DNA from 3 places in the Lentibacillus juripiscarius genome. Region 3 is predicted to be linked to each of the others. Evidence: predicted binding sites of a transcription regulator. Region 3 holds the regulator's gene; each other region holds the start of a gene.

Region 1 (10,892 bases), on a different contig from region 3:
CTCCAAAAGGAAGACCAATATATTTGTCTATATCATATACCTTTGAAGAAAGATTGTTATAATAACCCAACATATACCTTTTCCCCTTCCCTCTACCATCACTAAGCAGTGCCTTTAAAGCTAGTTTTAATATTACAATAAATCACACAATAAGGAAATTTATTCTTCAACAATATGGCCCTTATCTGCAATACAGGGCGCAAGCCTTTGTTCCAGAAATGCGCCCGATAATTGAACAGTCATTTTTAGTTATTAGCCAGTATAGTTGAAACACTAATCTATGACACACTAGGCTCCATAAGTGTTATTTGCTGATCTTCAGAATTAACTTCAACTGAAATTCCTAATGGAATAATTGACATTGGATCTGTGTGACCCATATCAAAATTGGTTATAATAGGTAAATCATATTGTTCAAATTCCTTTTGAATAACGCTTGTTATTGTGTTATCTAACTGTTCCTTTTCTTGTGGTGAGTAATCTCTAGCCCGACCAAAAATGAGACCTTGTATACGGCTAAGAATCCCTTGAACACCATAACTTCTTAGTATACGTTTTATATGGTTTACTGTAGTAGTTCCTTCGCCGTTCTCCAAAAAGAGAACCTTATCATCAAAGAATTCGACTTTAGGGAAATACTTTGTACCTTTCATCATTTCAAAAACTTCAATGTTCCCTCCGAATAGTCTTCCTTTTTTTATACCGTAACCTTGTAACCATTTCCACCGCTCGGTATTTTGTTTTTCTTCATTGATTTTTCCAACATTATCAGTATAGGACCAGTCAGGATAACCTTGCGACCAATAATCGAAAGGGTGGTATTCATACTCATTATGTGGCTGAAACAATAAATCCGTAACGTGTTTTTTATAAGAAGGATCCAAGTTTCTAAGTTGAGAAATCCCTGCCATAACAGTAGGTCCATAAAAGGTAACTAACCCTAATTGATTCAAGTATGCTAGAAATGTCGTATTGTCGGATGAACCAATAACAATTTTAGGGTTCCTAAGTATAAGTTCCAGATCCAAATAGGGAAGTATTCTTATGGCGTCATCCCCTCCTATCGAACAAAAGATACCTTTAATATTTGGATCTGCAAATGCTTGATTTAGATCTTCTGCTCTTTGTTTTGGATTATTATAAAGTCGTTCATTAGCTGCACGGGCAGTACCCATTTCTTTTACTTTCAAATTAAATTCCTCTTGCAAAACACTTATTCCATAATTAAAAATATGTGGAAACAGGTTAGGTAAACCTGCTGAGGGAGATATCACTGCAACTGTGTCTCCAGGGTTTAAACGCTGCGGAGTGATAAACTTCATTTTTCATCATCCTTTTATATTCTAACATTTATCAGCTCGCCTATTTTTTCTTATAAGACCTTCACCAATTTGGCTCAATGATGCAATTTTGGCATAATTCTTATTAAAGATTAGCGCCCGTTTGAGTAATAGTCAGAAGCTGTTATCATGCATCTTTTCTAAATAACAAATAACGTATATATAGCTGTAAAACAAAGAAAAAATATTATTCCGACTGTAAATTACATTATTATTGTCCAATACAACTTATCATAAGTGAGTACATTTATTTTTGCTCTGTCATTTCTTCCAAGTAAGGTCTTAAATAATCTTCACAGTGTCTATCGTCGTTTTCAAAAAAACTTGTTATTGCTTCTCTATTATTTTCTAAATAAATAACGTTTTGAAATTCAGGTTTTTCACCTTTTGTAAATAGTATTTCAGTAAAACTTTGATAATGTTTGATTAACTCCTCTTGCGGAATTTTCAATTTAATATGATATAGGATTACTAAAAAGTCATAGGTACCGCCACTTTTTAAAAAGACGGGAGTGCATTTTTCGATATGTTTACTATAATCAATACCCAGTTCTTCATTAAGTTCCCGTAATACACTTTCTTTAATGTCAAAATGATTTCCTTTTTTATCATCCCAGCTTAGACCTCCGCCAACACACTGTAGCCTACCTGGATAGGCTGTATGATTGGCCATTTCGCCGAACACAAATTTTGAATCATTTGTCTCTACTAATCCAGCTCCAAAAACAACTTTGCATCCTTCTTCATCTGCTATATGATTTCTAACCGTGTGTAAATAGTGGGCATAATCAGTACAGTTTAGCATTATTTTGTACAAACTCTCCTGCTCAATTAGAGAATCAACATTAAAAACTTCCCCTCGATGAAACAGGCCATCTTGGTTTATTTCCATCCAAAATTCCTCAATTTCATTCTTTCGTTCAGAAGATAATTGAACTAAATTCTGTGTATATTCTATCTCCACTTCTTTTGTAAGTGGTGTTAATAAAATGGATTTCATAATTTTTATCCTTCCTATAAAGATAACCTGGACTTTTAACAAAATGTCACAATAATGCGATTATATGCACTGTCCTTTATTCCGTTTTTTCGCCCTTTTCCTTAACATTTTAGAATTATGAACCCAACTTTTTTATTTCCAAGGAAGAAGCGCTTCCTCCTATAATTAAACCTCCAAATACCGCAATGATACTACCATACAACCCCCCAATTGTGTAGATGAAAAAATCCCAGTTAACATTATTATTAATCCTATTATAATAAGATTAGTCCTATTCTTTTATCATAACAATCCCTCCCCACTTATTAAACAAACCAATCAAATTAGTACAACAAGTATAACATTTATAATTGAGTATACGTATAGCTTTTTACTTTTAATCATTTAGAAAATGTGAGGTGGTAATCATCTGTCATTTACTGGTACATTTGTTGTCATTCACTGGTAAAAAGTATGTCAACATTGGTACATTTACTTGGCTGTAATCATGTTTAGAGGTTTTTCTCCATTAAGACAGAAACGCAACATTAAGCTGCGGTAAAATGCGACACTCCAGCGGGAAAGGAACAGTCTGAAGACCCCACAGAGAATGAAAGTGAGCGAGGAGGCTGAAGCGTTCCCCGCGGCAAAGAAGACACTGCGAATGCGACCAAAGGAAGCTTGAGCAGATGTCGCGCTTGTACCCGGAGTGGTGAAAGGGAGTATTTTTCCGCAGCGACGTACTAGCACTCAATCCTGATAGAATTGGAAGAAGACATTAAAAAGGTGTATCGTTATATCGACTGCAATGGAAAACAGCAAAGTATGCGAAAAAAGCCTAAATATAAAACAGGCAGCCTTCATGATACGCGGCTGCCTGCTGCTCGTTACTCCTCAAAAGGTTTACTATATTCGGCTTTTTTCCAGACTTCTGTTACTTCTCCCTGATTATCCGTATCAATCACAAATGAACCATTGCTATAGCGGTCACTGGCTGATAATTCAAGTGGATACACGCTGTGCTTCTCACCCTGACTTGTTTGGAAACAAACCGTATCATCTTCCTTGATAGTGAACAGCCCTTTCAGACGATGCGCTTTTGTCTTTAGTTCCCGCAGCATAAGTAATCCGCGTTTCCCACGGCCTGATTTCTCAAATTCACGCAATTTCATCCGCTTGCACGCGCCGCGCTGTGTTACAACTACAAGCGAAGGCTCTGTTAAATCATCGAACGCCTGTCCGCTGACAACGAACTCATCTTCTTTCAGCTGAATAGCTTTCACCCCTGCTGCCCGCTGCCCGACGACCGATATTTCCGATTCATGGTACCATAAACCATATCCTTTGTTGGAAGCAACGAAAACATCACAGTTTCCGTTCGTCTGAAATACATCAACAACCTCATCATCTTCCTTCAGTTTCAGAGCAATCAATGCTTTCGTGTAACGCTGTGCTTTATACAATCCCATTTCACTGCGCTTAACGATCCCATTTTTCGTAAAGAACGTAATATATTGGTCATCACTGAATTCCCTTACAGGTATGCTTCGGATAATGCGTTCATCTTTATCAATTGTAACAAGATTGGAAATATGCTGCCCGAGATCCTTCCACCTGATGTCAGGCAATTCGTGCACAGGGAGGTACATATATTTCCCTTTATTGGTGAACAGAAGGATTTTATCCGTTGTATTCAGTTCAAACAGTCCAACCAGATGATCCTCATCCTTCATCGCGAAATCTTCACCATTTGATGCACTATAGGAACGAAGGCTTGTCCGTTTCACATAGCCGTCGGTTGTTGCTGATACAACCACATCTTCGTTTGCAACTGTCACGTCAATATCAAATGTCAACTCTTCAATCTTATCTTCAATAACCGTATGCCTTTCCCCGGCAAATGTTTTTTTCAATTGCCGTAAATCTTTCTTAATGGTCTGCAGCAATTTCTTTTCGCTGGCCAAAATGGCTTCCAGTTCATTAATTTTCTTTTTCAGTTCAGCTGCTTCTTTTTCCAGTGACGTAACATCCGTATTTGTCAGCCGGTACAACTGAAGTGTGACAATTGCCTCCGCCTGCGCCTCAGAGAACTCATATTTGGCAATGATTCGCTTTTTGGCATCCTGCTTATCTTTAGAAGCCCGAATGACAGCAATCAGTTCATCGAGAATGGATACTGCTTTGATTAGCCCATCCACGATATGTGCCCGGTCGTTGGCCTTTTTCAAATCATGTTTCGTTTGTCTTGTCATGATATCCTTCTGATGGGCTATATAGGCATCAAGGATTTGCGGGAGCGACAATAGTTTCGGTGTCTTATCCTGGATTGCAACCATATTAAAACTATAGGTTACCTGCAAATCCGTGTTTTTATATAAATAATTTAAGACACCTTCACCATCTGCGTCTTTTTTCAGTTCAATCACAACCCGCAAACCAGTCCGGTCTGTTTCGTCACGGACTTCCGCAATTCCTTCCACTTTCCGGTCAATCCGGAGCTCGTCCATTTTCTTGACCATGGTCGCCTTGTTCACATCATATGGAATTTCATCGATTACAATCTGCTGGCGATTGCCGCGGACATCTTCCACTGCCGCTCTCCCGCGGACAACAACCTTTCCTTTGCCGGTTTCATATGCTTTCCTAATGCCGTCAACACCCTGAACAATGCCACCTGTCGGGAAATCCGGGCCTTTGACTGCCTGCATTAATTCAGAGACAGATGCGTCCGGGTTATCCATTTTTTTAATAACAGCGTCAATCACTTCACCCAGATTATGCGGCGGGATATCTGTTGCATATCCGGCGGAAATCCCAGTTGAACCGCTGACCAACAGATTTGGAAATTTGGCTGGAAGGACAACCGGTTCCGAAATCGTATCATCGAAGTTCGGTACGTAATCGACTGTTTCCTTGTCGATGTCACGGAGCATTTCCGAGGCTATTCTGGACAGTCTAGCTTCTGTATAACGCATGGCTGCGGGCGGGTCCCCGTCAATACTTCCATTATTCCCATGCATCTCGACCAGCCGGTTCTGTACTTTCCATTCCTGGCTAAGGCGGACCATCGCATCGTAAACCGATGTATCTCCATGCGGGTGATAATTTCCGATAACCGTACCAACTGTTTTGGCAGATTTACGAAAGTTTTTATCGTACGTATTTTTCTCTTCATTCATTGCATACAGGATTCTCCGCTGAACAGGTTTCAGCCCATCCCTGGCATCCGGAAGCGCACGTTCTTGAATAATATATTTACTGTACCTGCCGAAACGGTCGCCAAGAACTTCCTCAAGCGGAAGGTCCAAATAATTTTCAGTTTGTGCCAAACCAATCCCCCCTAAACCCTTTCTTGTTTTCTAGATACTTATACAAGCAACAGGCCGGTTATAGTTTCAGAACCGGCCTTCAGGTAAAAATTTGCCGCATGTTACGTATGAATCTTATCATTTTCTAAAATATTTGCATCCTCTGTCATGCCGAATTCGACATTGCCTTCAATCCATTTCCTTCGCGGTACCACTTTATCACCCATTAGTGTAGTCACACGGCGCTCTGCCCGGGCCAGGTCTTCAATCGTAACCCTGATCAAGGTCCTTGATTCCGGATTCATTGTCGTTTCCCACAATTGGTCAGCATTCATCTCTCCAAGACCTTTATAACGCTGCACGATATACCCGTTTTTGAATTCCTGGATGGTATTTTTCATTTCGTCATCATTCCACGCATAAACCGTCTGCTCTTTCTTACCTTTACCTTTGGTTATTTTGTACAGCGGCGGAAGCGCAATATAGACCATACCAGCTTCCACTAACGGCCGCATATATCGATAGAAAAACGTCAGAAGCAGTACCTGGATATGCGCGCCGTCGGTATCCGCGTCGGTCATAATAACAATTTTGTCATATTGAACATCCTTCAGATCAAAATCACCGCCGACACCTGCACCAATGGTATGGACAATCGTTGAAATTTCTTCATTCTTGAAAATATCCTGGATCTTGGCTTTTTCTGTATTGATAACTTTTCCGCGCAAAGGCAACACGGCTTGGAATTTACGGTCACGCCCCTGTTTGGCAGACCCGCCCGCCGAGTCACCTTCCACTAGATACAGTTCATTTTTCTGTGGATTTTTTGATTGAGCAGGAGTCAATTTGCCGCTTAGAAGCGCATCTTTTCGTTTTTTCTTTTTACCAGACCTTGATTCTTCGCGTGCTTTTCTGGCCGCCTCCCGTGCTTCTTTCGCTTTGATAGCTTTTTTAATCAGCATTCCTGCAGCATCTGGATTTTCCTCCAAAAAATAGGAAAGTTTCTCTGAGACAACAGCATCGACGACAGAACGTGCCTCGGTGGTTCCGAGCTTGTCCTTAGTCTGCCCCTCAAACTGCAGCATCTCTTCTGGAATGCGAACCGATACGATGGCAGTCATTCCTTCCCGTATATCCGATCCTTCCAGATTCTTATCCTTTTCTTTCAGGTATGCATTCCGTCTTGCATAGTCATTAAATATGCGGGTTATCGCCGTTCGCGCACCTGATTCATGGGTGCCGCCATCCCTTGTTCGGACATGATTGACAAACGACAGCATGTTTTCGGCAAAGCCATCATTGAACTGGAACGCGAAGTCTGTTTCGATTCCCTGCTGTTCTCCTTCAAATGAAACAACCGGATGAAGGGCATCTTTCTCCTCGTTCAGGTATGTAACAAACGACTCAAGTCCGTTCGGAAATTGATAAACTTCCTTTTGCTGCTCCCGTTCATCGGTTAATTCAATTTTGAGCCCCTTTAACAGGAACGCTGATTCCCTTAAACGTTCTGATAGCGTTTCAAATTTGTAAACGGTTGATGAAAAAATGGCTGGATCAGGTTTGAAGTGAATGACGGTTCCTTTTTTGGTTGTTTTTCCCTGTTCTGTCAGCGGGCTTGCCGGTTTGCCCCCGTCCGCAAAGCGCTGTTTGTATTTCTTGCCTTCACGGTAAATGGTCACTTCCAGCCATTCAGAAAGGGCATTTACAACGGATGCGCCCACACCATGCAGTCCTCCGCTTGTTTTATAGCCGCCCTGGCCGAATTTTCCCCCGGCATGAAGGACAGTAAAAATGACCTCTGTCGTCGGTTTCCCTGTACTGTGTGTTCCGGTCGGGATACCTCTCCCGTTATCTTCCACGGAGATACTGTTATCCTTATGGACCGTCACTTTAATAATATCGCCATAACCAGCCAGCGCTTCATCAACTGCATTATCAACAACTTCAAACACTAAGTGGTGAAGCCCACGCTGATCGGTGCTGCCAATATACATTCCAGGTCTTTTTCTGACGGCATCGAGACCTTCCAACACCTGGATTGATTCGTCATTATACTGCATAAATTCATTACTCATTCAGATGCATGCTCCTCTCTTACGTCATGAATGATACATCTTTTTCACTTATCATTTCAATGATAGAACAAATGTTCGTGATTGTAAAATGTCCCTATGACAGCAAGTCTAAAACTATATTACCGTAAAACATGGCCTTTCGTATACTCTGATGGGAAAAATATTAGAAAACTTGGCTTTCACTTGGTCCTTATAGTAAAAGCTTTAGTGTACTTATACAGTAAGAAAGTATCCATGCTTTCTTAACCGCTAAAAAAGAATGACCGTTTCTGGCCATTCTATCAGAATTACTGTAAGTTAGGGCGTGTATCCCTATTATTCACTAATAAGCCCCTCGTTTGTCAAAAATTCACGGGCCACTGTTTCGGGTGACTTGTCTTCATAATCCACTGCGTAGTTCATTTGGCGCATTTGTTTATCGGAAATCTTTCCACCGAGCTTATTTAATATTCCTGCGAGCTCGGGATGCTTTTCCAATGTATCCTCTCGCAGCAGCGGGGCGCCTTGGTATGGCGGGAATAAATTTTCGGGATCATCAAGTGTAATCAGATTCATTTCAACCATATAGCTGTCGGTGGCATATGCATCAATGACGTCCACTTCTCCCTTTGCCAATGCCTCCTGGCGAATTCCCGGATCCATCGTTTTCACATCACTTATAGCCAGATTATATATTTCCTTCATTCCCTGGTAGCCGTCTTTCCGGTCCTTGAATTCCAGTGTAAATCCAGCAGTAATATCATTCTCTATCCGGTTTAGATCACCAATCGATTCCAGGTTGTGCTTATCGGCCAGTTGCTTTTTGACAGCAACAGCATAAGTGTTATTGTATTTCATCGCCTCAAGCATCACCATGCCATATTGTTGCTTCATTCCCTGCTTCGCCTGTTTATAGACTTTTTGTTTATCATTGCTTTCTGCTTCTTGTTCCAAATGCGTGACAATAGCTGTTCCAGTGAATTCGGGGTAAATATCAATACTTCCGTTTTTCAAGGCGCTGAAGACAAATGCTGTTTTCCCCAATCCTGGTTTCAGTTTGACCGTCAAATCGGTTTCTTCTTCAATCAATAGCTTGTACATATTAATCAAAACAGCTGGCTCCGAGCCTAACTTTCCCCCAATTGTTAAATCCGCCTGCTTTACTGGATTGATAAAAAATGGGGATGCGACAACCAATACAGCTATCAAGAGCATGGCTGCAAATGATTTAAAACCGGCACGCCTGGAAATCCGTTCAAATCCGCGCAGCACAAAATCCAACAGTACTGCCAAAAGAGCTGCCGGGATTGCCCCCAGTAGAATTAAATTCAAATCTGCCCCCCGGTCAAGGCCAAGCAAAATCAGCTCGCCCAGACCGCCGGCACCAATTAACGCAGCAATGGTCGTGGTACCAACAATCAATACCATTGACGTACGAATACCAGCCATGATAACAGGCATCGCAATCGGAAGCTCCACTTTCGTCAAGCGTTTGATCGAGTTCATTCCCATTCCGGCAGCCGCCTCTCTTAAAGCTGGGTCTACTTCATTAACCCCGGTATATGCATTGCGCAGAATTGGCAGCAGCCCATAAGCAGTCAAAGCAATAATAGCAGGTGTTTTGCCAATGCCGACAAAGGGAATCAAAAACGCGAGCACGGCCAGGCTTGGAATCGTCTGCATCACAGCAGACACACCAATAATCGGCTCGGCAACCCGTTTATATCTGGTCAGAACAAGCCCGGCCGGGACCGCAATTAAGATGGCTATGACAAGCGATAAAAGTGAAACCTGTAAGTGCTCCCATATCGTTTCCAATAAAATATCCTGCCGATTCCGGAAAACAGTCAGAAATTCTTCCATCAGTAATCCCTCCCATTTTCCGAACCGGTTTCACGTTTCAGATAGAGGACAATATCCTGGTAAGTAAGCGTGCCGATTAATTTACTATCTTTTAATACAGGAAATACCGATTGATTGCTTTGTTGGATGATATCAGTTGCTTCATCCAGTGGCAAATGATTATCAAGCGTCTGCAGCACGCACACCTGTCCATCATGCACAGCCCCAATATAGTCACTAGCTTGATTTTCCAGGATATATGTACCCGTTTTCGGCAGGTTTTTCTGATCCAGTTCATCCAGCGTCATTGTATATGCACCGGATTTGTCTGCAATCACATCAATAGCAGTTTGCCACGGAGATTTTCGCTCACCTACAAATTCTTTCACATAAGCGGTTGCGGGATTCAGCAAAAGCTGCTGTGGCGGGTCAGCCTGGACGATTTCTCCTTCTTTCATCAGACAGACTCTATCACCAAGTGCCAACGCCTCATGCATATCATGGGTGACAAAAACAATTGTCTTTTGAATCTTTTGCTGCAATTCTCTTATATCACGCTGCAGCTGCTCGCGGGTGATTGGATCAAGTGCACTGAATGGCTCATCCATCAGAAGAATATCAGGATCAGCTGCTAAGGCACGCATCACACCAACTCGCTGTTGTTCCCCGCCGGACAATTCACTAGGCATCCGGTCCATGTAAACGGACGGATCAAGGCCAGCCATATCAAGCAATTCCTCTGTTCGTTCACGGATTTCTTTCTGTTTCCATTTTTTCATTTCGGGAACGACAGCAATATTTTCAGCAATTGTCATATGCGGAAACAAAGCTATCTCCTGAAGAACATATCCAATGTTCCAGCGCAATTCATGAATATTATACGCGTGAACGTCTCTGTCGTTTATGTATATACTGCCAGCTGTTGGTTCAGTCAGACGGTTGATCAGCTTCATTGCAGTCGTTTTTCCGCACCCGCTCGGCCCGATTAATGTGACAAACTCGCCTTTGGCAATCTGCAAAGAAAGATGACGAAGTGCCTCAGTTCCATCCGAGTATACTTTGCTTACATCCTTAAATTCAATCATAGTTTCCTTCCTTTTTCGACTGGATTCTCTGCCATCCCCTTCCCAATATAGGATTATAGAAAACATTGCATACAATAACAATGAATAAAGGTTCTTAGAATCCTCATTTCATGGTAAAATGAAGAACAAGCAAAATCATATACCGGAAAGAAGGAAAGCCTATGGAATTTATTTTATTTGCTATTATCGCCTATTTATTGGGGTCCATTCCATCGGGGGTTATCGTTGGCAAAGTCGGTTACAATATGGATATACGTGAGCATGGGAGCGGTAACCTCGGGGCT
Region 2 (10,892 bases), on a different contig from region 3:
GCCTCCGCAAGCTCTCTGGAGTCCTGATAGTCTTTCATAAAAGCACCAGCACCTGTTTTGACATCCAGTACAATCGCATCCGCACCGGAAGCTATTTTCTTGCTCATGATGGAACTGGCAATCAGCGGAATAGAGTTGACAGTGGCCGTAACATCCCGCAGACTGTATAGCTTTTTGTCAGCCGGGGTGAGATTACCTGTCTGCCCAACGACGGACACCTTGTTTTTATTGACCAGGCCGGTAAATTCATCATTGGTCAGTTCCACATGGAAGCCCGGAATTGCTTCCAGTTTATCGATTGTTCCGCCAGTATGGCCAAGTCCCCTGCCACTCATTTTGGCCACCGGAGCACCGACAGAAGCAACAAGCGGGGCCAGAATCAGTGTTGTCGTATCCCCGACTCCACCTGTCGAATGTTTATCCACTTTCATACCGGAGATAGCTGAAAGGTCAATCTGATCACCGGAGGCAGCCATGGCCGCGGTCAGTTCTGCCCGTTCAGCTTCCGTCATGCCCTGAAAATAGATGGCCATCAGTAGTGCACTGACCTGATAGTCTGGAATATCTCCATTTGTGTAGCCATCGATAAAGAAATGGATTTCATCCTGTGACAGTTCCCTGCCATCACGTTTTTTTTCAATAAGATCATACATTCGCATAGTCATCACCTATATCCGTTAATTTGGCAGCGTACGAATGATTTCGCTGACAAGCCGCAGAAATTCGCCGCGTACTTTTTCCGTTGTTTCGATTACTTCCGTATGGGTAAGTGGCTGATCAAGCATCCCGGCAGCCATATTAGCTATGCAGGAAATGCCGAGAACCCGCATACCAGCATGGCCGGCAGTAATCACCTCAGGAACAGTTGACATGCCAACCGCATCACCGCCCAGCGTCCGGAGCATTCTCACTTCTGCAGGTGTTTCATATGCTGGACCGGTATTCCCGGTATAAACCCCTTCCTGAACGGTTATGTCCAGTTTGGTTGCACAGTCCCTTGCATGCTGTAAATAGGTTGCATCATATACCTGCGACATGTCCGGAAAACGTTCTCCCAGTGCCTCATCGTTCGGGCCGAGAAGCGGATTGTCACCCATGTTGTTAATATGATCCGTTATAAGCATTAAGTCACCCGGATTAAACTGTTCATTGATGCCGCCAGCCGCATTGGTAATAACAATCGATTCAATGCCAAGCTCTTTCATGACGCGAACAGGAAAAGTTACCTGCTTCATGGAATATCCTTCGTAATAATGGAAACGGCCCTGCATCGCAATTACCTGCTTCCCTTTCAAATCCCCCGCTGCAAGCTGGCCTTTGTGTCCAGCGACAGTGGACTCAGGGAAATGCGGTATATCCTGATACGGAATCGTAACCGGGTTATTTATTTCCTCGGCCAACACACCCAGACCGGATCCTAATATAAGCCCGACTGCTGGTGTGTCAGCCAATTTTTCTCTCACATATGCTGCTGCTTCTTTGACCGCATTCTGGTCCAAAACCATCTCCCCCTCTCTATTTAATATCGTTTAGAAAGCTTGTTCCGTGATCCGGCATCTTAATGCTGAAGTTGTCTGCAACAGTTGCGCCGATATCGGCAAATGTTTTTCTAAGCGGCAGTTCTGTCCCCACTTCCATAGCGGGATGGTGCACCAACAATGGTACATATTCCCTTGTATGGTCTGTTCCGTGATGGATGGGATCATTGCCATGGTCAGCTGTAATAATCAGAAGATCATCTTCGTTTAATTTTTCCAGTACTTCCGGAAGTCTGGCATCGAAAGCTTCCAGGGCTTTCCCATATCCTTCAGGGTCGCGGCGGTGACCATATTTGGCATCAAAGTCGACGAGATTCAGAAAGTTTAAACCAGTGAATTCTTTTGACATCGAATCGATAAATTTTGTCATGCCGTCATCATTATCTGCCGTGCGGATAGCTTCCGTTATGCCTTCTCCATCATAAATGTCTGAAATTTTACCAAGCGCAACAACATCAAAATCGGAATCTTTCATTTCATTCATGACTGTACGGCCAAACGGCTTCAGTGCATAATCATGCCGGTTCGGTGTACGTTCAAAGCTGCCCGGTTCACCGACAAACGGGCGTGCAATCACCCGGCCGACCATATACTTTTCGTCTAGTGTCAGTTCACGGGCAATTTCACAGATGTTGTACTGTTCTTCCACTGGAATCACCTCTTCATGGGCAGCAATCTGCAGAACCGAATCAGCAGATGTGTACACAATCAGTGCCCCGGTATCCATATGCTCCTTGCCTAATTCTTCAATGATGGCCGTGCCTGATGCCGGCTTGTTGCCGATCACCTTTCTGCCTGTTTTGGTTTCCAGCTCTGTAATCAGTTCATCTGGAAATCCATTCGGGAACGTCCGGAATGGCTGCTGAATATTCAAGCCCATAATTTCCCAGTGACCAGTCATCGTATCTTTCCCATTTGAAGCCTCTTGCATTTTCGTATAATGGGCTTTCGGCGATGCGGCTTTTTCAATACCTTTAATCTCTCTGATGTTGCTCAGTCCCAATTTTGCCATATTCGGCATGGATAGACCGTCCATCCGTTCTGCAATGTGACCGAGTGTATCGGCCCCTTCATCGTTAAATTGCTTTGCATCGGGGGCCTCACCAATCCCTACAGAATCCATTACAATCAGAAATACACGCTTAAAATTTCTCATGCTGTATGCCTCCTTAACTTTGTTTTTCCCTGTTTGCTTCACAATATGATTGACCACTGTTGTAAGATGTCTGACAACCGCAGCCACATTTTACGCCCGTGGATGATATTCCTGATACATATCTTTTAAACGGGCTTTTGTAACATGGGTGTAGATTTGCGTTGTTGATATGTCAGCATGTCCCAGCATCTCCTGGACAGAACGTAAATCCGCACCATTTTCCAGCAGATGTGTTGCGAATGAATGCCGTAACGTATGTGGGGTAATTTCTTTTTTGATGCCGGCATCGTACGCCAGTTTTTTGAGAACTTTCCAGAACCCCTGTCGTGACAGCGGCCTTCCATGATGGTTAACAAACAGTGCATTTTTATCCTGCTTTTTTTTCACAAGACTTCCCCTTGAGAATCGCAAATACGCTTCAACCGCCTTTTTGGCGATGTCACCAAGGGGGACAATCCTTTCTTTCGATCCCTTCCCAAGGCAGCGCACAAAACCCATAGTCAAATGCAGATCACTTACTTTTAAAGATACCAGTTCCGTCACCCTGAGCCCTGTCGCATACAGCAGTTCAAGCATTGCCTTGTTACGGAGCTCCAAGGGGGTGCTCCCACCGATGGCAAGCAGCGCATCCACATCCTTACTGGACAGAACAGCTGGAAGTTTCCTTTCCTTCCTTGGTGTTTCAATATGTATACTGGCATCATGATTTGTTAGCTGTTCCCTAACAAGAAATCGGTGAAACGAACGAATGGATGAGATTGCCCGTGCAATCGTCGAGGATGATTTTCCGTCATCTTTCAGCTTATACAAAAAACCAGTGATATCAGTCCGCCCGATGTCATCCCATCCTGATTTTCTGATTACCTTTTCCATATACTGCAAATAATGGTTTAAATCTCTTTTATAGGACTGCAAGGTGTTCTCTGAGACACCCTTCTCTACTTGCAGGTAATGCATAAATTCGTCTAAAGCGGGCTTGAGCATAAAAATTACTCCCCCAACCGGAAAAATAAGTTCAAACGGTCTATGAAACTTTCATCAGTTTCCGTATTGAATACTTTCACCGCCGGGCCTTCAGGCGGGTCATAACGGTGATATTGCTTATATTCAGCATGCATGTACCTAAGACCTGCATAAAACAGGCACGTGCAGACGATGAAAATGACAAATACTTTCAGCGTATCCCAAAGCAGCTGTTTCATATTCCTCACCTCTTTTGGCTATCTATCATTAAATCTATGCCAAAAAAGGATAACAATATACATGCTGGAGAAAATGAATATGTCATTCTATCCCAAAAATAAACCATTTTTCCCGAAAAGTAAATTAAAAAACAAATAGCCTTTCTTCCTGTCAGAAAAAAGGCATCGCACGTTCGTTCCCCATTATTTTGTTGTCTCAACAACTGCTTCCTGGCATTGCTTGCAAACTCCATGAAACGTCAGGCGGTGATCCTTCACTTGAAAACGCCAGTCCTTTTCGACAATCCGTTCGACATCTTCCAGAAGATCCTCTTCGATTTCTTCCACAGATCCGCATTCAATGCAAACAAGATGATGATGAAAGTGTTCCGCCCCTTCTTTTCGCAAATCATAGCGGGATACACTGTCCCCGAAGTTAATTTTGTCAACTATTTTCAATTCTGACAACAGTTCCAAGGTCCGATAAACAGTAGCCAGCCCTATTTCAGGAGCCTTTTCTTTCACCAGCAAGTATACATCCTCAGCGCTGAGGTGATCTTCTTCACGTTCCAGCAGCACCCTGACCGTTGCTTCACGCTGTGGAGTAAGTTTGTAGCTTTGAGCATGGAGCTGTTTTTTTATCCGCTCAATCCGATGTTCCATGGCAAGTCTCCTCCCTAATATCCCCACCTTTATTATAGGCACACACTCAAAACGTGTCAAAGTATAGAAGTATAATAATTATAAATTGTTGTCTATAATAATTATTATATAATAATTATTACTGTTTGTAAAAAGATTTTACCATCATTTCCATTGCTTCATTGGCGACATAAGCTTCCAGCACTGCTGCTGCCAATGAAATTGCAATCAGGGAGACAAATGCCATTACATACTTACCGAGCGGCTGTAAAACTGGCGGCTGTGAAATTTTCCGGGAAAATAGCTTGCCCAATAGGGTCAGGGAGAATATCATTGACAAGCTGCCGGCAACAATGTAAATCGGAATGACAAGAAGATTTTGCGGTGCAATGGACAAGGCTGCCAAAAACAGTCCCTTCATTTCCAGCTGATTTACAATGAAACCAACAGAAAAGCCGACAACCATCCCCTTAAGGAACAATAAAATCCATACGGCCGGCAGTCCTATAACAGATAGCCCCAAAACAAAGAGCATTAGTAAATATTTTGCATGATAGAAAAAGCTGTTTTTCAGCACCGTATTGTTGTCTGCCTGCTCACCGGCAGACAGTTCACCAAAAAACCGTTCTAAGTAAAAAAACAGGTCCTGCTTTTGGATGAAATTCATACTGTTGACAATGACTGCACCGAAGATAATCCCAGTCAGAAACAGTATCGTCATGAAAATGTAAATGGTTGCGTGTTCTCTTACATGGTCTATCAGCAGTGTGCGCTTATTGTACATTGGAATCCTCCATTACCCTGTTTTGTTCCGGTGTCCTTTTAGAACGCCCTCTAGTAGAAACTATGAAGAATCCAACGAAAACATACCAAATGATTTTTTCAATTATATCAGGAAGTCGAAACACTGCCGTACTTACCGCCACCGCCGGCTTTAATCGCCAATTTCCCCTCTCTCATATCGGTAATGGCCGATGCTAGTTTTTCTGGTATTACCTTCACCAGTTCATGATACGGGACATGATGGATCACATTCATTTCTGTCTGAAAATGCTCCAGCAGCTTTGCGAACGTTTTTGGACCTAATGATGGCAAATACTCCAGTGGAACCTGGTATAAGTAAGGTGGGCGGTCCGGTATGTCAGCACTGGAATCCTTCAGCTCCTGGATACGGTCAAACACACCCTTTACAATTTTTCCCGAACCACAGGCAGGACATTTAGCGGCATCTGTATCAAGGGGCTCCAGACATTGGCTGCAGACAGTTGTGTAGTACTTTCCGAGATAGGGATTCATGCCGAAATTGCGTTTAATCCGCCGGTCACCCACATGGTGCAATGCCCAGTAAAACTCCTTAAAAGAAGCTTCGGCCATGGTCAGCTCCTGATATTCTCTTGCTATTTTTGGAAGCGAATGAGCATCAGAATTTGACACGAAGGTAAAGCGATGCAGTTCGCTTATCTGGTCTGCCATTGCCGTATCTGAGCTTAGACCCAGCTCAATGCCATCAATCAAATCCGGGTCGAACACTTCCGTCAGTGACCGGCGAACGCCTTTTCCGTACGTGCTTTTAAACGGTGTGAAGACGTGCGCAGGAATAAAAATACCGGAGAGCTCCTTGACTTTATATTGCAGTTCTTTTCCTGAACCATAATAGCGCTGGGAGCTCAGTGTAATATTTTTCATTCTGGCCGCAAGCCATTCAGAAAAGGCCTCCATGCTTGCTAGAGTCGGGAGAAAGCACAAAACATGAATCGGTCCTTGACAATCCGCATCGTACACTTCTATTTCAGAGCCAAGCAATAATGTCACTGATTCAAACCGGATGCCCCCATCCTCCTGTTCATACGCATGGCCAGCGTCGATCAAATCTTTTATTTCCTGCTGTACAGCCGGTGCATGGCTATCGATCACACCTGCCATGTGAATCCCTTTATTGCGGCTCGCTTCTTTTAATATATTTGTCAGTGTCAGTGTTTTGGCCCCGGTTATCTTTACCGGGTGACCATACATATCCCGTCCAATATGAATATGCATGTCGGCGAAAAATGATTGCAGCATCAAGTTACATCCTTTCCAGTGATTCTAAATATAGTATTGCGTAATTTGTTTTTGCATCATGAATCCGCTGGTCTTTCACATACTGTTTTGCTTCGTCCAGTGTCAGCTCCACCCGTTCAACGAACTCATCTTCATCACCAGCTGCGGCGTCCTCCACCGGTTCGATGTCTTCGGTCAAATAAAGATGCATCAGCTCGTCAGCAAACCCAGGTGAAGTATAAAACGATGCCACAAACTTTAGCGAGTCAGTCCGGTATCCTGTCTCTTCTTCCAGTTCGCGCAGTGCCGTCATTTCCGGGTCTTCGCCGTCTTCCAGCTTCCCGGCCGGTATTTCCACAAGCACTTTCTCAAGAGGTTTCCGGTACTGCTTGACGAAAACAATCTTATTCTCCTTTGTGATCGGGATAATCCCCACCGCTCCCGTATGTCTGATGAGTTCCCGCTTGGACGTTTTCCCATCCGGCAGCGTCACATCATCCACCTGCAGTTTGACAATTTCCCCGTCATAAATGGTTTCTGTGTGAATCGTTTTTTCTTCAAATTCTTTCATATGCTCCATCCTTTAACAGCAAAATACTTATTTCTATTTTAGCACATCTTGAACCCCCCCACCTACTCACTGGGATTCCCCCTTCACATTTCTTGAGGTTGGGGTCTTACAGCCCGATAATGCGTGGTAAATAATTGTACTTGTCCCGATCCCTCTTTTACAATGGAGTTAAAGCTATTGCAAATGGAGGTCGGTAAAATGAAAAAGAATCAGCTGGGACAATCAGATCTACATGTTTCCGAGCTGACACTCGGCTGTATGTCGCTTGGAACAGACAGAAGTAAAGCAAAAGAAATCATTGACCGTGCACTGGATGCCGGCATCAATCATCTTGATACAGCCGATCTGTACAGTTTCGGCCGCAATGAGGAAATTGTCGGCGATGCCATAAAGGATAAACGGGATGAGATTATTTTAACAACTAAAGTAGGCAACAACTTTGACAAAGATACGGAAGACTGGTTCTGGGATCCCTCCAGAGAACATATTGAACAGGGCATCAAGGATAGTTTGCACCGTCTTGGCACGGATTATATCGATTTTTACATGCTGCACGGCGGCACGATGGACGACCCGATTGATGAAACCATTGACGCATTTGAAAACCTGAAAAAAGAAGGACTGATCCGGGCGTACGGCATATCATCCATCCGCCCGAACGTCATCCGTGAGTACGTGCGTCGTTCCAATATCGATGCAGTTATGATGCAGTATAACCTGCTTGATCGCCGCCCGGAAGAAGAAGTGCTGGATTTGCTGAATGAAAACAGCATCAGCGTTCTTGCCCGGGGCCCATTGGCAAAAGGAATGCTTAGCGGTCGGGCTGAACAGCAGCTGGAGAAAAAAGGCAAGGACGGATTTCTCGATTATTCCTATGATGAATTGAAAACTATCCAGCAAAAACTCACCGAACTGCGCGGAAATCATTCGCCGAACGCACTTGCTTTAGGCTATATTCTGAAGCATCCTGCCGTTGCAAGCGCCGTATTTGGTGCAAGCTCGGTCGGGCAAGTGGAAGAAAACGTAAATGCTGGTCACGCAGAACTGACGGATGAAACATATCAAGCCATACAGGAGCTGACAAAACCCATCCATTACTCAAGCCACCGGTAGTCCCTGTTAACATTACAATCGAATGTAAGGTGGAAAAAGTGACATGAAATTTTTCATGTCACTTTTTATAACGTACATGCCGACGACATACATAAATTTCCATTGATAATACGGGAAGAAACGGCTATAATAAGAACAAATGTTCTAACTACCGAGGTGAGCAATAATGGACTATGCCAATTATCCGCGAAATGATGTTCTGTGCATTGACATGCGTTCCTTTTATGCAAGTGTCGAGGCGGTCAAGCGAGGTCTGGATCCCATGACCGTTCAGCTGGCGGTCGTCGGTGATGTGAACCGGTCAGGAAGCATTGTTCTGGCTGCCTCCCCAGCACTGAAGAAAAAGCATGGCATCAGCAATGTCAGCCGTTTCTTTGAACTGCCCGATGATCCGGACATCGTGATTGCACCGGCACATATGGCCGACTACCTGGAAATGTCTCTCGAAATCACCAAGCTGATCAACCAGTACGTCCCAAAAGAAGCAATCCATCCATATTCCGTTGACGAAGTCTGGGTTACGGTGAACGGCGTGGAAAAATGGTTCGGCAACCGATGGGAGATTGCAGCTTCTATCAAACAGGACATCCTGGAAAACTTCGGTATCACCTGCTCAGTCGGAATAGGTGATAATAAATTTCTTGCCAAAGTAGTGATGGATTTATATGCAAAAAAAGAAGGGATAGCCGAATGCACGTATGACGATGTCGCAGCAAAATTATGGCCCGTTCCCGTACAGGAAATTTGGGGGATTGGCCGGCAGATGCAGCGTAATCTAAATCGGATGGGGATTATTACCCTTGGACAGCTCGCCAATTTTCCACTGAAGCAGCTGTCCAAACGATTCGGAGTTATGGGGGAACAGCTTTACTGGCATGCCTGGGGTATTGATTTGAGTCCCGTTTTCGGCAATTTCACAAAAACCGAGCAAAAAGGATTCGGTCATGGCATCTCCTTATTGCGCGATTATTCCAGAGATGAAATTGCCATCTGCATTCTCGATTTATGTGAAGAAGTATGCCGGCGGGCACGAACCGCCAATAAAGCCGGCAAAACCATCCACCTTGGCATCGCCTATGCAAAAGAAACAGGTGGTGGCTTCAGCCGATCACGCTCTGTGTCACTGCCGACAAATATCACCATGGATATGTACAACGTCTGCATGCAGCTGCTGAACGAATTTTACGATGACATCAGCAATATCCGTCATGTCTATGTGACACTCGATAATCTCCGTGAAGACGGCGAAACGCAACTGGACCTGTTTGACGATCGGCCAAGGAAAAAAGATATCGGATACGTTATGGATGCCATCCGGAATAAATATGGTTCCAACGCCATACTCCGTGCTTCCAGCTATACTGACGCAGGCATCACACTCGAACGAAGCAAGAAAATCGGCGGGCACCAGGCATAGCAAAGCCCCTGATGTTAGTCAGGCCGCGGGTTAGCTAACAACAATCCATTCGAAAGGATCCTGCGAAAAAACGTTTCATTACGCACGATTCTTGGCGGCGTAATAGTAAATACCGTCTTTTATCGTTTTTGCAGCGAGTCCTGCATCTTCCAGATAGTCCAGCTGTCCAAGCGTTTCCGACATAGTCAGATTCAGCTGATTTTCATATTTCTTTGGGAAAATTTGTTTGCAACTATCAAATGGAGTCTGAGCGCCTTTTAGCAGAAGATCATATACTTTATTTGCCCGCTTCTCCTGCTTTTGCAGACGTACAGGAATCAATTTTTCCACATCCGAAAAAATGGGACCATGCCCGGGATAGACTGTCTGAATATCCAGGGACTGACATTTAAGCAAATTGGCCCGGTACTGAAGCAGTGGTTTTGGGCGCTCTTTGTTATTCTCCGCAGGGGGTTCCAGGAGCGGATTGGGCGAAATATGATAAAGCAAATGGTCGCCTCCAATAAACGCTCCATCGCGTTTGCGCAAAAAAGACAAATGGCTTTGCGCATGTCCTTTCGTTTCAATAACGTGCCAATCATCATGCCCGGGCAGTGTGTCCCCTTCGTCAAGCACATCCGTCAGCTGCCCTTTCCCGGTCAATTGCAATGTGCTGCGCTCTTCACTGGTTTTCGGCATCAGCTCTTCCGGAACGCCGCAAGCAGTGAGCAATTGCCTGAAAAATGCCTCGAAGCATGCTAGAAAGGCTTCATCCTGCCTGAGCCATGCATCCGTGTTTTGATGTGCCACGATGCGCTCAGCACGAGGGAATGCTTCTATTAAACCAATGTGATCCGGGTGGTGATGCGTTAAGATAATCTGTTCAATATCGTTTGGTGCATAGCCCAATTGACGGAGCTGCGTTTTCAGTGCCTCCCATGCTGCTTTCGTTTTCACGCCAGCGTCGACCAGGGATAATGTGTCTCCTTTAAGCAAATAGACATGTGCATCCCCTACTGCAAATGGTGTTGGCACGGTAAGTTGACTGATTGTTTTGTCCAGTACCTTCATAATTAATATCCTCCAAAATGAATAACCATTCAGTTCATGGTTGTTATTATATACCCTTTTCAGAAAAAAATCAGCTATTTCAAATCAACAAATTGGCAAGCAGCCCCAGCGTCATAATCACTTCCCTCCCCATATACATTGACTTCTCTCAAAAAATAACACACAATCAAACAAGAGGTGAGTG
Region 3 (10,892 bases):
AGTCACTGAATGTCACGTTGAACTTGTCAATGGATGATCAGTTCGTCTTACACACACCTTTGATGTGGCAGGATAAGTCAGAGGTATGGGAATTAAGTGATCAGCTTGGTGCATTTGAGTTTGTTAAGGAGCATACGCTGACATGTTACAACGGAATCAAGGGAGAAGGCTGTGGGGAATGCCCATCCTGCAAACTCCGTCGTAATGGATTGGAGCAATATGAAATGCGTCGGAATGATGGGGTGGTAAAATGATTCAGCAAATTTATCCTGTTCCCGAACATAATTATGCGTTTGAACTGAATAAAGACTTTCACTTTTCCGCAGCCCATTATATTGCGGATGAGAATGCCGGGAATTGTCAGTATACCCACGGTCATACGTATTTTGCGAATATAACAATCGCTGGTGACACATTGGATTCCACAGGTTTTTTAATAGACTTTAAAACGATCAAAGATTTGATACATAAACGGTTTGATCACACCACATTGAATGAGGATTCAGCTTTTTCCAGTAATCAAGGTGCTTATTTTCCAACAACCGAGGTGGTAGCAAAAACAGTTTATGAGATTATCCAGACCCGTTTAGATACCTTGGAAAATAAACCTGTTTGCTTGCAGATTTTTTTGCGTGAGACCCCGTCAAGTTATTGCATCTATCGGCCTAAAGGGGGATCAGAACGATGAAAATACCTGTACTTGAAATTTTTGGTCCAACCATTCAGGGAGAAGGAATGGTGATTGGACAAAAAACTATGTTCGTTCGAACGGCAGGCTGTGATTATTCCTGTTCATGGTGTGATTCAAAATTTACCTGGGACGGGTCGGAAAAAGAAAAAATCAGGCTGATGGAGCCGGACGAAATTTGGCAGGAATTGAATGAGCAGACGGCTGGAAACTTTGCACATGTAACAATTTCGGGCGGCAATCCAGCTTTGCTTTCCGGGTTAGGTGCTTTTGTTGACCTACTACATGAAAACAAGATAAACATTGCGCTGGAAACACAAGGGAGCAGGTGGCAGCCGTGGTTCGCCAGCATTGACGAGTTAACTCTATCACCAAAGCCGCCCAGTTCCGGAATGAAAACTAATTTTTCCATCCTTGATGACATAATTGCTAAGCTGCAGGAAAAACAAAAAGGGTCATGCAGTTTAAAGATTGTTATTTTTGATTTGGCTGATTTAGCGTATGCGAAAGAAGTGCACTTTCGGTATCCGGATGTCCCCTTATTTTTACAGGTTGGCAATGACGATATCGAAAACGTGGATGATGATGGCCTTCTTCGTTATTTGTTGAATCGGTATGATTGGTTAGTGGATCAGGTAATGGACAGTCAGGAGTTGGTAAATGTTCGTGTGTTGCCACAGCTTCATACTTATTTATGGGGAAATAAACGGGGCGTGTGAATGGTGAATATATGCTAGTATCATCTACTTGGTGGAAAAACAGAAATGCGGACAGCTATGCCCGCATTCCTGTTTTTAATATTAATCCAGAAAAAACTACCTGTTTTTGGCTCTTCCATGTTTGAAAGTGGTCCAAGTGTCTATAGTTTTTTATTTGAATAGGTGAGTACTGTGTTGTGGTTGCTGACGTGTTTTTGGATCGATGTATGTTTTTGCGCTAGAAATAGCAATTGGCGCCTCTCCAAAGCCGGTCGCGATCAACTTTGTTTTGCCGTCATACGTATTAATATCGCCTACCGCATAGATTCCATCCATATTTGTTTCCATTCTGCTATTAACGACAATTGAGTTTTTTACAATATCAAGTCCCCAATCTTTAATTGGACCAAGCGAGGAAATGAAACCATAGTTGACAATTAGCGCATCAAGGTCGAGCGTTTCGGTTTCTTCACTTTTTGTTTTTTGAAGCATGATCTGTTGTATCGTTTCACCGTCCCCCACTAATTCAGCAGGAACATATGGCGTAAGAATGTGAACGGTTGAATTCATCAATTTATCCACACTGCTCTCATGGGCACGGAAGTTATGACGGCGATGAACGATACTGACATTTTTGGCAATCGACTCAAGTATTAGTGCCCAGTCAACCGCTGAATCACCACCTCCGCAAATAACAACATTCTGCCCTTGAAATTTGTTAAGGTCATCAACAAAATAATGCAGATTTTTCTGTTCATATTGATCCGCATTGTCTATTTTCAAGCGCCTGGGTTGAAATGCGCCGACACCCGCAGCTATAAGAACTGTTTTCGAATAATGAATACTCTCATCGGTAGCCAGTTCAAAAATACCGTCTTCATTCTTATGAATGTCCTGTACCGCTTGACCTAACACCACTGCAGGATCAAAGTAAAGAGCCTGTTTCTCTAATTCATCGACGAGATCTTGGCCACGCACACTAGGGATTCCGCCAATATCATATATATACTTTTCAGGATATAAAGCAGAGAGTTGTCCGCCGAGTTCAGGCATGCTTTCAATGATTTTAATGGACATTTGCCTCATACCTCCATAAAAAGCCGAAAACAATCCGGTAGGACCGCCTCCGATAATGGTTACGTCAAAAATGCTTTGGTCAGACATATGAATTCCTCCTGTTGGATTAATGTCCCGCAATTCTTCTCCTGCATCTAACAGCTACTTATCTAAACGACTGGAACCTTGATTAGCCGGCGGGATATCAGCATCTCTAATGGAATAACTTTTTTTATTGAACTTCTGCGTCTTATAACCCGGATGATCTTCCTTAAGCCATTTAAATAAAGATAACGTAACGATAATATAGATAAATAATATTGGAAAACCGGTTATGACTGCTAATGTTTGAAGTGCATCCAATCCATTGCCGTATAATAATATGACAGATACGGAACATAAAACGCCTCCCCAAAATAACCGAATCCACCTGGCCGGTTCTCTCACAGCTTTTGAATCAGCCAGCGAGACCGTTGAAAGCGTATAAGCAGCCGAATCAATCGTTGTAGCCAGGAAAATGAAACAAAAAACAATAAAGAACAGTAATAATAAGGTGCCGCCAATTGGAAGATTGTTGATCGTCGCAACGATGGCAGCGGGTGCTCCTTCCGCAGACATAATGTCCATAATTGGTACGATATTATTTAATTCATAATATAAACTGGTGTTTCCAAAAAATCCAAACGCAAGTAAGCATCCAACGGAACCGCCACCGCACATGGCAAGTACTAATCCTTTAATTGTCCGTCCCTTTGAGATTCTTGCGGTGAACATGGCCATATAGGAGGCAAACGCAAACCACCAGCCCCAATAAAATATTGTCCAATCTTGTGCAAAGGTGGATCCGCCAACAGCGTCCATAGGAAAACTCATGCGCATAAAATTATTTAACAGTAACCCAAGACTACCGACCATTTTATTAATGATAAATAGCGTTGGACCAAATACCAAAAATAAAAAGAGGAACAAAATATATAAATAAATGTTGATATCGCTAAGCACTTTTAACCCTTTTTGCAAACCAAAATATAGACTGCCTGAGAATATCAATGTCCAAACGAGGAGAATACCAACATCCAACCACAGTGATGGAGGAATAATCGTTACTTCGGAAATAGCCTCAGAAAGCATAGGAGTTCCTAAACCTAACGATGTTCCGACCCCTCCGACAATTCCAATCATAAAAAAAACGTCAATAGCTTTTCCTATCCATCCGTCAACCTTATCGCCAAGAACCCCCCGGCATGCTGAACTCAATTTTAAAGTTGGGATCTTCCGTACATGTACCGCATAAGCCAGCGCAATAGAAGGCAAACAATAGATCACAAACCCCATAAATCCCCAATGAAATATACCGTAAGTAGAGGCCCACTTAGCAGCTTCTGCACTATTTGGTTCGATACCAAAGGGGGGTGGTGAATTATAATAATGTGCCCATTCAATAAAACCCCAAAAAACAAGACTTGACCCCGCTGTCGCAGTAAACATCATGGCAATCCAACTCAAAACTGAAAACTCAGGTTTCGTATCTCCCAATTTAATATGTCCATATTTCCCAAACGCCAGATACAGTACAATTAGAAATACGATAAATGCCCCTAACAAATAAAAGGCTCCAAATTTTCCTGTAAGAAAATTTAATATCGTATTTAATAGCTGCGATCCTTTTTCTTGATTAATCAACACTGGGGCTATGATGAATGCGATAAGAGTTAGCGCTGAAAAAAAGACCGACTTACTAATTTTTGATTGTTCCAAAAGACTCCCCCCCATGTTTATAGTCCGGTCAATCGAAGCACTTTCATTACGCGAATAATAAAAATAAAGGAACCGTTGAGAGTATGGCTCAACGGTCTCAGGCTGTCTGCATCAATCACTTACGTCAAGCGCATCCAAAACCATATCCCGGAATTTATGCACGGCATGTTCGGTCGGTGAAAAGACGCCATGTTCAAATGCACGCGATTGCAAGCCGATTTGTTCACGTTCGACAAGTTCTACATCCTCGTTTCTAACTTGTTCAGCGAAGGCCACTTGCGTTTTCCGCTCTTCTGTCGGCTCTTCGTACTTTGAAAAATTGGTATAAACACCTAGTGTCGTCTCATGGTCAATTGGAATCATTTGAATGGTTGATAAGTTCCCTGGTCCGGGATAAATAGTCAACATTACATTCGGCCATATCCAATAAAAGCGGCCTTCCTGAACTTCAGCGCTGCCCATTGGTAAATCCAGCGCCTCTTTTCCTTTTTTCGTCTTCAGTTCTGATCCGTGTACACTGCAATTATTTCCATTAACGATGTGGTATTCGTCCAAATCCAATGTTGCCGAAAATCCAGGATGGGCAATTGGACAATGGTCGCATTCCAAGAAATTATCGATGAATGCTTTCCAATTACATTTGATGGTTCGTTTTTTAACGTCATTCACCTTCAATTCATCCAAAAAGTCAAATTGATTTAAATCCGTAAAGAAATCATCATAGGAATCCTCGAGTGATGGTGCGTTTGGATCCAAATTGACAAATACTAAAGACGATTTCGATGCAACTTGGATATGTCTTAACGAAAAGTCAGCAGGACAAAAACCCGGTACACCTTTAAAATTTGGCGCTTTATTCAATTCTCCGTTCAGATGAAACGTCCAACCGTGATAAGGACATTGTAAAATCTTCTTGTTTCCTGCTTCATTATCAATAAGTTTTGTCGCACGATGCGGACAGACATTATAAAACGCGTACAACTCGCCATCTTTACTCCTTGTAACAACAATTGGTTCACCGGCCACTTCTGCGGTGAAAAAGTCCCCGGGTTGACGAACATAACTTTCATGGCAAACATACTGCCACGACTTTGAAAAAATTTTTTCTTGCTCGGATTTTAAAATTTCCGGATCGGAATAAAAGCGATAAGGCAATGTTTGTGTGAGATTGTTCTCTGTGTTTGGGTTAGATTCATGTGATGGCATTCCAGTCACGCCCCTTTTGGTTAATATTTAAGCGCTTTCATAATTTGCTAAGCAAATATCATGCCAATACAAAAATGCTGTTTGCTCAACACTTTATGATTAAAATTGAGTTGCTTTACATTCGTGTTGAATTAAAAGCGGTTCAGTAATAATAAAATTATAAAAAGTAAAAATATATAGAAGATAAGGAACTGAATGTGCTACGATGAATAGTTACTACAACGGTACGTTCATTGTGCTTTGTGAGGCTTCTTATCCCTACGATTAAAAAAGAAACCAGAGGTGAGAGGATTGGCGAATGGATGGCATGGTGATGACTTTCTCGAAATCAATAAAGAAACACTTGAAAAAATAGTAAATCACTCCTCTGACGAAATTTTTGTGCTTGATGCAGACAAACGCATTGTTTTCGTCAATCAAAAGTGTGAAGAACATTACGGCGTAAAACCAGGTGACGTCGTAGGCAAAAACAATGCTGAGCTTGTTGAGAAAGGGTATTGGACTCCCTCTCTCGTTGACATCGTGTTTGAAAAAAAGCAACCCATTACCATACAACAATCCACATTTATTAAAAGTGAGCTAATAACCACAGCAGTGCCCATTTTAAATCGGGAAAATGACATTGAACTGGTTGTTTGTACATCACAAGAATTACAGCGATTCAAAACGTTAGAAATAACCAGCGAATCGATCTCTCAACAAAATAATGAACCAGAACACAATTTGATCTTTACTAGTGAAAAAATGAGGTATTTAATCAAACAAGCGAAAAAAGCTGCTGCCGTTAACTCTACGGTTCTTATTCAGGGGGAGTCAGGAACCGGGAAGGGATTGATTGCCAATCTGATTCATCAACAGAGCCACCGTCAAAACAATGAATTTCTAACCATCAACTGCGCAGCCATTCCCGAAGATTTACTGGAATCGGAATTGTTTGGTTACACATCTGGTGCTTTTACAGGTGCTAGAAATACTGGTAAAAAAGGGTTGATCGAATCTGCTAATCACGGCACCGTATTCCTTGATGAAATCGGTGATATGCCATTAAAACTGCAACCCAAACTATTGCAGCTTATCCAAGACCAGGAATTTATACCGGTTGGCGGACATGAAACAAAGAAAGTGGATGTCCGCATACTTGCGGCAACCAATAATAAACTTGATCAGCTTGTGGCGGAAAGAAAGTTTAGAGAAGATTTATATTACCGTTTAAATGTGATCGAATTGGAAGTCCCGTCTTTAAGGGAGAGGCCGGAAGATATCACCCCGCTCATTCATTACTTTCTGAACATATTTAATAAAAAGCATAAAGGCAGTCGATTAATTTCGAACGAGGCTATGAATCTGTTATCCAGTTATTCATGGCCAGGAAATATCAGACAGCTACAAAACATTATCGAACGATCGGTTATCATGGCTGAATCGATTATCCGAACGGAGGATTTACCCCCGTTCATCCGACATCATCAGCATCCGATGGTGCAAGCCCCTGTCCTTTATCACTTGGACCAGGCCCTTGAGGAAATCGAAAAAGATATGGTATTAAGATCCTATCAGCGATACACAAGTACAAGAAAGGTGGCAAGTGATTTAGGAATCAGCCAGACACGAGCGTCAAAATTAATCAATAAATACAAAGGATACTTGTCGACTTAGAGGGGCAAAAAGCTCTTCTTTTATATGAACGGTTTTTCAAGCCAAGCGCTACAGTGTAAGCCGAGAGATCGCAGGTATTTTGCCAGTTCAATAATTTTCTTGATTAATGATTGATTGATCATTCCCTTTACATTAAGGTGGATATTTGGATGGTCGGAAAGACTCTTTTTTCGATGGTAGTTATAGACTATATGCACTGCGATTTAATAGAAAAGGCTTCTGTCCAATCTGGACGGAAGCCTTTTCCTCTTAGTCAATATTCCGGTACAATCCAACGACTTTACCCAATATCGTTACATTATGATAAATGAGCGGATCCATCGTTGCATTTTCCGGCTGCAGCCGAACGTGATCTTTTTCCTTGAAAAACCGTTTGACGGTCGCTTCATCTTCATCTGTCATGGCAACAACTATATCCCCGTTCTGCGCATCATTCTGCTGTCTGACAATAACCATATCGCCATCAAGTATTCCAGCTTCTATCATACTTTCTCCTTCAATGATAAGGACAAACAGATTTTCTTCAGTGCTGCCAGAAACGGATCCCGGCAGCGGCACAAATTGTTCAATGTTTTCCACTGCAGTGATAGGGAGGCCTGCCGTTACTTTGCCGATAACAGGTGCATACCGTGCCTCCTCTCTTGGTATGTGGCTTTCATCAGACAAATCCAAGACCTCTATTGCTCTAGGCTTTGTGGGGTCCCGCCTAATATATCCTTTGCTCTCCAGCCTTGCTAAATGACCGTGAACCGTCGAGCTTGATGCGAGTCCCACTGCCTCAGCAATCTCCCTTACAGAGGGAGGGTAGCCCTTCTCATTTACCCGTTCTTTTATAAAGTCCAGAATCGCTTCTTGCCTTTTGGAGAGTTTTGTCATCTATTAAACACCTCATGAATAGGATTTATTACTAGAAGTTTAGCATGGTCAGCAAGAAAATGCAAACATTCGTTCGAAAAACAGTTGACAAGATCGTACGTTCGTATATAATGGTAAACAAAAGCGAACAAAAGTTCTTGCGTGCGAAAGGAGCAGATTTAAATGTTTGAAAAAATGACGAAAACAGATGTATTTTATCTGGTGGCATTCACCTTTGCATTAGGCTTTTTATACGTCGCTTTAATAACGAGTGCATAATACCAGAAGGGGACTTCGAATTGAAAGCAATCATATACTGCCGTGTCAGCACAGATAAATCAGCACAGGAAACATCACTAAACCGTCAAAAAGAGGAATTGATACAGCTTGCCGGACGCTATGATTTTGAAATTAGTGATCATATTGAGGAGCAAGCCAGCGGATATGAAATAGATCGAGACGGCGTTTTTAAAATGCTTGATTATTTTGCATCAGGCAGGGCTGACAGTCTGCTTATCCAGGATGAAACAAGACTTGGACGGGGGAATACTAAAATCGCTCTGTTCCATCAGCTGCAAAAAATGGGGGTCAGCATTTATACTGCGTTGCATGATGGGGAACTGGAATTGTCTGAATCGGATTCCATGGTCCTGCAAATTGTAGGCATAGTAGAAGAATACCAGCGAAAAATCCATAACGCCAAAATCAGACGAGGTATGAAGAAAGCGGTTGACAGCGGGTTTGACCCAAGCCAAAATTTGACAAACCGTGATAAGGCACCCGGAAAGGACCGTAAACAATTTCCGATAGAAGAGGTAGTTCGTTTAAGAAAGAATAATATGACGTTTGAAGAAATTGCCCAAACCCTAAAAGGCTTGGGGCATCCGGTATCTAAAGCAACCGTCCATCGAAGATATCAGGAATATCAAAAAACTTGATAATAGCTTCGGGGGAGCGTAATATGACATAATAGGAACAGCATCGTTGTCCCTATTTTTATTTTTTATTGGCTCCAGGAGGTTTAACATGATATCAAAAGAAAAACTGGAACGCATAAATGAGCTGGCGAAAAAGTCTAAAGAGGAAGGTCTGACAGTAAAAGAGCAGACCGAACAAAAAGCTTTGCGGGAAGAATATTTGCAAAATGTGCGAAAGTCGTTTAAAAATCAGCTAAAATCCATGACCGTGAAAGATCCTGAAGGCAATGATGTTACACCTAGGAAAGTCCGGGATATGCAAGAGAGAAATAAAAAAAATTAAAACGCTGTATTCATGCTTGTTGCAGAACTAGTTTCGTTATAGAATTAGGAAGGATATAAAAATCACGAATGGAAAGGGGTATCACTTTGTCGCAATATACTGAGCAGCTATCGATCAATACAATCCGAACACTGGCAATTGATGCGATTGAAAATGCAAATTCCGGTCATCCCGGCCTGCCAATGGGGGCCGCACCAATGGCATATACATTATGGACCGATTTTATGACCCATAACCCTAAAAACGCCAGCTGGTTTAACCGGGATCGTTTTGTTCTGTCAGCAGGTCATGGCTCGATGCTTCTGTATGGGCTCCTGCACCTGTCCGGCTACAATGTAACGATGGATGATCTGAAATCTTTCCGCCAGTGGGGATCCATAACCCCAGGGCATCCGGAAGTGCACCATACAGATGGCGTGGAGGCTACAACTGGACCACTTGGACAGGGAATCGCCATGTCGGTTGGAATGGCTATGGCTGAAGCACATCTGGCGGCAACATACAATAAACAAGACTTTTCTATTATTGACCACCATACATATGCACTTGTGAGCGATGGTGACCTGATGGAGGGAATTTCTCATGAGGCGGCTTCATTGGCAGGTCACTTGGGGCTTGGCAAGTTAATTGCTTTGTATGACTCCAACGATATTTCGCTGGACGGAGAGTTGAACCGTGCGTTCTCCGACAATACAGAAGAGCGTTTCAAGGCATATGGATGGCAGGTATTACGGGTGGAAGACGGCAATGACCTGAATGAAATTCGAAATGCGATTACAAAGGCTAAAGAAAATACACAACAGCCTACATTAATTGAAGTAAAAACAGTCATTGGATATGGATCACCTAACAAATCCGCTTCGGCAGCGTCCCACGGGGCTCCGCTCGGTGAAGATGAGGTGAAATTAACGAAAGAGCATTATGAGTGGTCTCATGATGCATTCCATGTTCCAGATGAAGTATATAAGGATTTCCAGGCTAAAACAGAAACAAAAGGTGCTAAGGCTGAAGAGAACTGGAGCAGCTTATTTGAAAGCTATAAGGAAAAATATCCTGAAGCAGGTGCTGAACTTGAACGTGCAATAAATGGGGAGTTGCCTGAAGACTGGGATAAAAATCTCCCTGTATATAGCACGGAAGAGGATGCAAAAGCAACACGTGCTACCTCCGGTGAAGTCCTGAATGAAATTTCGAAGTCCGTCCCGTACTTTTTTGGCGGGAGTGCAGACCTCGCAGGGTCCAACAAAACCACTGTCAAAGAAAAAGAGGACTTCTCCCGTAAAAATCATGCTGGCAAAAATATCTGGTTCGGTGTCCGAGAATTTGCAATGGCTGCTGCAGTCAATGGCATGGCACTCCACGGCGGAGTTAAGCCATATGCAGGCACATTTTTCGTGTTTAGTGACTACTTGCGCCCGGCATTGCGGCTCTCAGCCATTATGAACAACCCAGTCACCTATGTCTTTACACATGATTCCATTGCTGTCGGAGAGGATGGCCCAACCCATGAGCCAATTGAACAGCTCCCATCTCTTAGGGCAATGCCAGGTCTGTCGCTCATCCGCCCGGCTGATGGCAATGAAGTGCAGGCTGCATGGCGATTGGCACTGGAATCGAATGATAAGCCAACTGCCCTTGTACTGACAAGACAAGGTGTACCTGTACTTGAAGGAACAAAGGACCAGGCATATGAAGGTGTCAAAAAAGGCGCCTAT

What was found. The regulator LexA, encoded in region 3, represses DNA repair genes until DNA is damaged. The targets are predictions, from matches to a motif close to CGAACATATGTTCG.
Region 1: a site for LexA is predicted at 7,767-7,780, ahead of parE (DNA topoisomerase IV subunit B). Genes of this name have one in related genera too.
Region 2: a site for LexA is predicted at 8,374-8,387, ahead of ACFSUO_RS15290 (DNA polymerase IV). Genes of this name have one in related genera too.

The regions. Positions count from the first base shown of each region.
Region 1 is NZ_JBHUNA010000008.1:11,805-22,696, reverse strand. It holds gene ACFSUO_RS04995 (class I SAM-dependent DNA methyltransferase) at 1-73, opposite strand, end outside; gene ACFSUO_RS04990 (S66 peptidase family protein) at 279-1,322, opposite strand; gene ACFSUO_RS04985 (hypothetical protein) at 1,588-2,340, opposite strand; gene parC (DNA topoisomerase IV subunit A) at 3,207-5,648, opposite strand; gene parE (DNA topoisomerase IV subunit B) at 5,750-7,702, opposite strand; gene ACFSUO_RS04970 (ABC transporter permease/substrate-binding protein) at 8,018-9,544, opposite strand; gene ACFSUO_RS04965 (ABC transporter ATP-binding protein) at 9,544-10,608, opposite strand; gene plsY (glycerol-3-phosphate 1-O-acyltransferase PlsY) at 10,770-10,892, shown strand, end outside.
Region 2 is NZ_JBHUNA010000040.1:51,188-62,079, forward strand. It holds gene ACFSUO_RS15240 (pyrimidine-nucleoside phosphorylase) at 1-659, opposite strand, end outside; gene ACFSUO_RS15245 (purine-nucleoside phosphorylase) at 678-1,499, opposite strand; gene deoB (phosphopentomutase) at 1,516-2,694, opposite strand; gene xerD (site-specific tyrosine recombinase XerD) at 2,785-3,678, opposite strand; gene ACFSUO_RS15260 (YqzK family protein) at 3,684-3,896, opposite strand; gene fur (ferric iron uptake transcriptional regulator) at 4,080-4,538, opposite strand; gene spoIIM (stage II sporulation protein M) at 4,657-5,301, opposite strand; gene ACFSUO_RS15275 (endonuclease Q family protein) at 5,409-6,578, opposite strand; gene ACFSUO_RS15280 (NUDIX hydrolase) at 6,583-7,128, opposite strand; gene ACFSUO_RS15285 (aldo/keto reductase) at 7,327-8,241, shown strand; gene ACFSUO_RS15290 (DNA polymerase IV) at 8,408-9,658, shown strand; gene ACFSUO_RS15295 (MBL fold metallo-hydrolase) at 9,737-10,708, opposite strand; gene ACFSUO_RS15300 (glycerophosphodiester phosphodiesterase) at 10,886-10,892, shown strand, end outside.
Region 3 is NZ_JBHUNA010000023.1:487-11,378, reverse strand. It holds gene queC (7-cyano-7-deazaguanine synthase QueC) at 1-254, shown strand, start outside; gene ACFSUO_RS11175 (6-pyruvoyl trahydropterin synthase family protein) at 251-688, shown strand; gene queE (7-carboxy-7-deazaguanine synthase QueE) at 685-1,407, shown strand; gene ACFSUO_RS11165 (NAD(P)/FAD-dependent oxidoreductase) at 1,558-2,550, opposite strand; gene ACFSUO_RS11160 (BCCT family transporter) at 2,605-4,200, opposite strand; gene ACFSUO_RS11155 (aromatic ring-hydroxylating oxygenase subunit alpha) at 4,312-5,406, opposite strand; gene ACFSUO_RS11150 (sigma-54 interaction domain-containing protein) at 5,698-7,062, shown strand; gene lexA (transcriptional repressor LexA) at 7,312-7,938, opposite strand; gene ACFSUO_RS11140 (YneB family resolvase-like protein) at 8,217-8,855, shown strand; gene ACFSUO_RS11135 (DUF896 domain-containing protein) at 8,944-9,177, shown strand; gene tkt (transketolase) at 9,264-10,892, shown strand, end outside.